One region of the Shewanella sp. N2AIL genome, then DNA from elsewhere that is predicted to be linked to it. Evidence: riboswitches for the same ligand, from Rfam matches in the RefSeq annotation. Region 1 holds a riboswitch; the other holds the start of a gene.
The links. A riboswitch is a leader RNA that binds a small molecule or an ion and turns the genes downstream of it on or off. The one in region 1 is predicted to bind cobalamin.
Positions count from the first base shown of each region.

Region 1 (3,424 bases):
GGCCTAACACACCGGCGACGTAGCGCGGAATGCCTGTGGCAGCAAACACTTCATCACAGGCTTCACGGGCGAGGCGCGCGCCTGTTAAGTTAATTTCGGCGGACAGCGACTGCATGTCGTAGTCGGCCATGGCAATAGTAGTAGCATTAAAGGTGTTGGTTTCAATGATGTCGGCACCGGCGTTTAAGTAGTCGGTGTGAATTTGTTTGATGATGTGGGGTTGCGACAACACCAATAAATCGTTGTTGCCTTTGACGTCAGTGTGCCAATCTTTAAAGCGTTCGCCGCGATAATCCTCTTCTTCGAGCTTGTGGTCTTGGATCATAGTGCCCATGGCACCGTCTAAGATTAGAATGCGCTCAGCAAGCTGTTTACGAATGTCTGCCAATATCTGGCCGGCTTTGGTAGAGGGTATCGTCATAAATAATTACCTTAAATACAGCTAAGTTAAGTCCAAGCATCGACCCTTGTTATGCTAAGTGCAGGGTAAAGCGTGTTGTGCAGTCCAGATATTGGCTCTCGTTATCGACCCTAGTGAGTGATCTAAATTAGCTAACTTAGTTAGGCTAAGTGCATTCCATTCTGCTCGGTCGACATGTTGACTACTCGTTTTAGTTATTTATCGTTAGAGTTTAGCTTTGGACATTTAAACGTATAGACGTCCATAATACGCGACTTATGATTGTCAGGGCAAGGTCAAAATTGACTGACGACAATTGAGTCTTATCACCATTTTTCACCCAGTTTAACGGCTCTTTTTTTAGGGCTAGTTGTAGAGCTAGTTGTTGGGCTAGGGCGTAATTGAGTATATAGGACGACGGGTCTAATGTGGGTTTTCAACAAAATTTGCCACGAGTGATAGACATAGGAATACGATGAAACAAGTTCGATTGTTATTGTTACGCCACGGCGAGTGTGAAGGCGGCACCATTTTACGCGGCCGTGTGGATGTGCCTTTAAGCGAAAAGGGCTGGCAGCAAATGTCGGCAGCGGTTGAGGCGCAGGCAAGTACCTGCAGCGCGATTTATAGTTCGACTTCACGCCGCTGCGGCGAATTTGCCCAAGCCTTTGCCGCCGAATTGCATTCGACAGCGGCATTGATATCTGAGTCAAGGCCATTGCAGGCGCAGTTTTTATCGGGTTTACAAGAAATCGACTTTGGCGATTGGGACGGTTGTCGACTCGATGAGCTGTATCAGCAAGAGGGCGAACGCTTAGCGGCCTATTGGCAAAACCCTTGGCAAACACCGCCGCCCAATGGTGAGACTATGGCAAGCTTCGAGTCGCGGGTGAATGGGGCCATTGACCAGATACTCGCCGCCGAGTTTGAACGATTGACAGTTGACTCACAAAACGCCGAGCTGGCTGTGGGAGCGGGCGTGGCTGCGTGTGAACTGGCTGCCAAAGTATGGGTCGTGACCCACGGCGGAGTGATCCGTCACTTAATGGCGCGCGCCCTTGGGGTTGAACGGGTGGTGGGATTTTACAGTCAACTCGATTTACCCGTGGCGGCCGTAGTGAGCATTAATGTGCTGCAAGATGAACACGGCGTTTGTTACTGGCGTTTAGATTGGCCGAGCGGGCGCTGCGAGTGATCCGCGTTGCCCTAAGGTGAAGATTTTTCTTGTCTTACCAGCGTGATTGTCGATTGCCTATTAAGGTAAATATAGGATAATGCTTTTTCCTGACGTCCCCTGACGCACGCGGCCTTGCAAGGCTGGTGGCAGTGTACCGGATGACGTCACAGAAATAGGTGTTGGGAGTTTTGAGTGGTGCGAGGGTGTTCTGTGGCAACTATTGCCGAGGCACGCTGCAAAGGCTTGAAATCAATCTCAACATAATAGGGAATCGGGGAGCTGCTCGTCAGTCAGCCCGAACTGTGCCCGCAACTGTGAGTGACTTTTTATATTGTTTTCAATACAAAAAGTGACGAGTCAGGAGACCTGCCTATTTCTGTTATCGCTGCGTGCAGCCTTAGTTCTCGAGCGGGTGACTCGAGGGAGCCGATGACAATGTGCACAACCTTTTTTAATTCAGGTTTGGACTCGCTAGGAGCACCACTTTGGTGAAACTCTCTGCCATCCAAACGAGCCATGCTTTGAATGACAGCGACACTCGCCCATCAGCTAGCCAGACGGCCGCGCTCGATGTCAGCCAGTTAAGCTGGTGTATCGATGGCAAAACCATTCTTTCCAATATTAACTTTGCGTTGCCAACGGGGCAGATGTTGGGTTTGATTGGGCCTAACGGTGCGGGTAAGTCTAGCTTGCTACGCTGTTTGTATCGGTTTGTTCGCCCGACTCAGGGCAAAATTACCCTGTTTGATCAAGATATTGAGCGCTTGTCGCCCAAGGCGTTTGCCTGCCGTGTCGCTGTAGTGCAGCAAGACACGCCGCACTATTTTGATTTAACCACAGAGCAATTGGTCAGCATGGGCTTAACGCCGCATAAGGGCATGTTCGATACCAATTCGAGCTGTGATGGCGAGCGCATCGCCAAGGCATTAGAGAAAGTCGGCCTGAGTCATAAGATGCATCAACAGTACGAGCACTTATCCGGCGGTGAAAAGCAGCGTGCCTTGATCGCCCGCGCCATAGTGCAGCAGCCACAACTGCTGATCCTCGATGAGCCAACCAACCACCTCGATGTGCGTTATCAAATTCAAATCCTCGAATTAGTGCGTAGCCTTGGCATCAGCGTGATTGCCTCTATTCACGATCTTAATTTAGCCAGCGCCCTGTGCGACAGTTTGTTGTTGATCCATAACGGTGAAGTCAGCGCTATGGGCACGCCAACTGAGGTATTAACCGAGGCGCGAATTGGCGATGTGTTCGGCGTTTGCGCTCAGGTGTCGACCCATCCACAACATAAAAAGCCCTTAATCAGCTACTTTTATGGCTACCATGATTCGACGCACAACATGGCTGAAACTTTGGCTGAGCGAGGCGAGGGCGGATGATTCAGGGAGTAAACAGCATTTCATCTCACATTTGGGGCGTATCGTGACACCTTTGACGAGACAACAACTGATGCTGGTCGCATTAGGCATAATCACTTTGATAACCCCCATTGCCGCCACGAGTTTTGGCGCAGCGAACATCAGTTTTATGGATGTTATCCAAGTGTTTATCAATAAAATGGCCAACCTCACTCAGGCCAATGGCATGACAGAGCGCATCGTGATGGAGCTCAGACTGCCGCGCATTTTACTGGCCTTTGTGGCGGGTGCGGGCTTGTCCTTGGCGGGTAGTGTGTTGCAAACCGTGACCCGCAATCCGCTGGCCGACCCTTATCTGTTTGGCATTAGCTCAGGCGCGTCCTTTGGCGCTGTGGTGATGTTGACGTTATTCACGGGCTCTGGATTTTTTGAGAATGCGGGTATGGCGGCGAACTCGGGGATTTTTAGTGGTTCGGGCGCCTTGTC
Region 1 covers NZ_JALBYT010000043.1:4,006-7,429, forward strand. The annotation lists gene metH (methionine synthase) at 1-421, opposite strand, end outside; gene MO387_RS19145 (histidine phosphatase family protein) at 876-1,595, shown strand; cobalamin riboswitch at 1,800-1,966, shown strand; gene MO387_RS19150 (ABC transporter ATP-binding protein) at 2,066-2,959, shown strand; gene MO387_RS19155 (iron ABC transporter permease) at 3,030-3,424, shown strand, end outside.

Region 2 (3,424 bases), on a different contig from region 1:
TAAAGCCGCTGGATTTTACCCCTGTTGCCCAATGCGAAACGCCAGAGCAACGGCAGGTGATTCTGAGTCAGGAAAGGCCTAAACCTGAAGTGAAAATGTGGTTGTTTAGTGAATAGCACTAACCTCTTTGCCGCTATTGTGCTGATAAACGGGATATTTCCCTGTTATTCAAGTCGTGATAGTGATTATTTCTTTTAAAGTGGCAGTTAATATAACTTTTTGACTGTTTTCAGCGAAGGTTCTTCGTTAGAATGCTGGGTGTTTTCTGTTCAATTTCATGATGTCGTATTAATTATAAGTGCGATACAAGGATGATAAGTATGAAATTAGCATTGTGTTCACCTATTGGATTGTTTCAAGGTGCCAGTGTGTTATTACTCTGCAGCTTAATTGGCTCAGAGCCAGTTCAAGCCACATTAGATATAGCTCGGAGCGAAAGCGGCGCAGCTCATACCCATGTATTGCCGGTATTTGGTCAGCAATTAGGGTTCAATCTGCCTGCGGGCTGGAAGCAGGCTTATCATGAGGAGCAAGCTGGCATGTTTATGGCAGAATATGTGCCTGAGCAGGAAGCATTAACCCAGTGGAGTGCACTATTTTGCGTGCAGGGCTTTAAGGATATGGCCGAGAGTATTAGCCCTGAGCGTTTTTTAGATGCGATGGCCCAGACCTATAAATCGACCTGTGACGGCGAAGTGGTGTACCAGAAGCTCGGCGACACTGAAGTTGATGGACATGAGGGATTTAAGGCTATTTTAGGCTGTACAGCCATGCCCAATATCCACAATGTCACGCAAGTGAATCCCAAAGCCTATGCTTCAACTCCTCAAGGGGAAATTGGCTACTATACGGTTGTCAGTGGCAATAAAGATTTGTATCTACTGCATAAGTCGATGCGAGGTGCCGTTTTTTCTGCCGATAAACCACCACTGCAGGCAGATAATAGCCAAGATTTTATCTCCGCTTTAGTCCCATTCTCCTTGAAGTAGACTGTAGATGTTCGCTTGAGTTTGATGGACTTTCATCCGTATAGACGTCTATAATGCGCGCGCTCAGGCTCTATAATGTGCTGAGCCTTAAGGGAGTATCGCTGTTTTATTGATGGCTGTGCCCTATGAATCAAATTTTTAGTCAACCTTCTGAGGTGCTTGCGTGCGAAAGCCGCGAGATAATCGGGAAGCCAGTGAAATTCTGGCACTGCCCCCGCAACGGTAAAAGGTGAGAGAAGACCGCGTTTGATTGGTGTGTTCAAGACAGAACCCGATAGTCAGAATGTTAAAGGTCAGTCTCGCGTTAATTCTATTTTTACGGATTAACATAGCCTAAGTCCGGAGACCGGCCCTAAAGGTGTTTTTGAGATTTCGGTGGGCAGATCTCAAAATGCGATAGTCAATGTCAGTATCTTTTACTGAATGAACAGTATCGTGGCGCTAATGCCCCGTTTTCCTTGCAGGAGTTAAAGGTAAAATGGGAACAAATCCAACAAAAATCGCGCTGCTGATCGGTAGCCTTTGCAGTTTTTCCGTTATCGCGCCCGCTATGGCGGCTGACGCTACCAGCACAGCGAAAGTCGACGAGCATCTTGTCGTGATCGGCCGCTCTGACAATACCCCGTTAAATATTGCCGCGAATGTGAATGTGATTGACGCTGCGGCGATTGAAATGAGCGGTGCCACTAGTGTGACTGAGGTTTTACGCGGTCAAAGTGGTATTCAAATTTCGGATAATAACATCGGTACTAGTTTTGCGATGCGTGGCTTTAGTGCCAGCACTGCTGTGAATAACACGCTGATTTTACTTGATGGTCGTCGCCTCAATAATATCGATATCGCAGCTCCTAGTCTTAATGCCATTCCGCTTAACCAAGTCGAGCGCATCGAAATTTTATCGGGTAGTGCGGGTGTGCTTTATGGTGATCAAGCCGTGGGTGGGGTGATTAATATTGTCACTAAGTCCCCTGAAAATACTGGCGGCAGCGTGCAGTTATCTGGCGGTAGCTTTGATACCTATGAAGGTCGCGGTGATGTGTCTGGCGCGATCAACAAAGATTGGCGTTACTTTTTCACCGGTAGTTACAACCAAGGTGACAACTATCGCAAACATAATGCTAACGAAACCGGCTCTATTCTTGGCCGCATTCAATATAAAACGGCCACAGACTCGTTCTTCGTTGAAACCAGCTATTACGACGATGACCGTGAAAATCCTGGCTCGCTTACAAAAGATCAATTTAAAGACAACCCACGTGACTCTGGGAACGATAAGCAATATTCTCACGAGATGACCACTGCAGCGCGCACGGGTTACCAGCATCAGCTTAATCAAAATTGGGCTTTAGCAGCGGATTTAGATTATAGCGATACCTTAGTGTCTTCTTTTAATTGGGGGGCGAACAGCCATAACACGCGCTCACTGTTGATGTTTAGTCCTAAAGCGTTAGCTAACTACAGTACCCGTCAAGGTGAGCTAAACCTAGTCACAGGTTTAGACATCAGCCGTGGTAAGGCTGATTTTGACACTATGGCGCGCAGTAATGTGCAGCAAACACAAAGTGCTTACTTACAAGCCACTGTGCCATTAAGCCATACCCTAAGTTATGTTGTGGGTGGGCGATATGCGCGGGTGACCGACGAGTTAGTCGATCGCAAAGTTTATCCTAATGGTATCGATTTAGATGAAGATGCGACAGCATTTGAGTTTGGCCTAAACTACCGTCCTAGTACGGAGCACAGATTCTATCTACGTGGCGATGAAAACTTCCGTTTTGCGAAAGTGGATGAGCAAGCTTATACCCCTAAAGATGTGTTTGGCTTAAAGCCACAGACGGGCCGCTCCTATGAGGCGGGTTGGGATTGGACGCTTGCCAGCCAAACCCTGCGAGTGAACCTGTATCGCCTCGATTTAGAGGATGAAATCGTGTTCGATCCTAGCGCAGAGACACCTCCAAAAGGAGATTTCCAAGGTGCGAACGTCAATGCTGACGCTTCTCGTCGTTATGGCGCCAGTGCCGATTGGGATTGGCAAGTGACTAAAGCGCTGCAGCTCGGGCTAGAGTATAACTATATCGATGCTGAATTTACTGACGGTATCAATGATGGCAAAGAGCTATCTTGGGTGGCAAAACACACGGGGCGCGGTTATGTCAGCATGGATTTTGCTGAGCATTTCCAGGTGTTTGCCGAAGCTATCTACACGGGTGATCGTTTTATTGAAGGCAATAACGGTAACGAAGGCGATAAGTTATCTAGTTACGTGCTTGGTAATTTAGCCTTGAACTACAATCGTGATGCTTGGCTTGCCAGTCTGCGTATCGATAACCTATTCGATAAAGACTATGTTAGCGCAGGTTATTACGGTGGCCTTTGGGGTGATAGTTATTACTCTGGTCGAGGCCGTGATATTCGTTTAACCCTTGGTTATCGTT
Region 2 covers NZ_JALBYT010000022.1:19,646-23,069, forward strand. The annotation lists gene MO387_RS13675 (hypothetical protein) at 1-116, shown strand, start outside; gene MO387_RS13680 (hypothetical protein) at 321-989, shown strand; cobalamin riboswitch at 1,126-1,359, shown strand; gene MO387_RS13685 (TonB-dependent receptor) at 1,468-3,424, shown strand, end outside.
Region 2: it holds a riboswitch for cobalamin, as region 1 does, so the genes downstream of both, MO387_RS13685 (TonB-dependent receptor) here and MO387_RS19150 (ABC transporter ATP-binding protein) in region 1, are expected to answer to the same signal.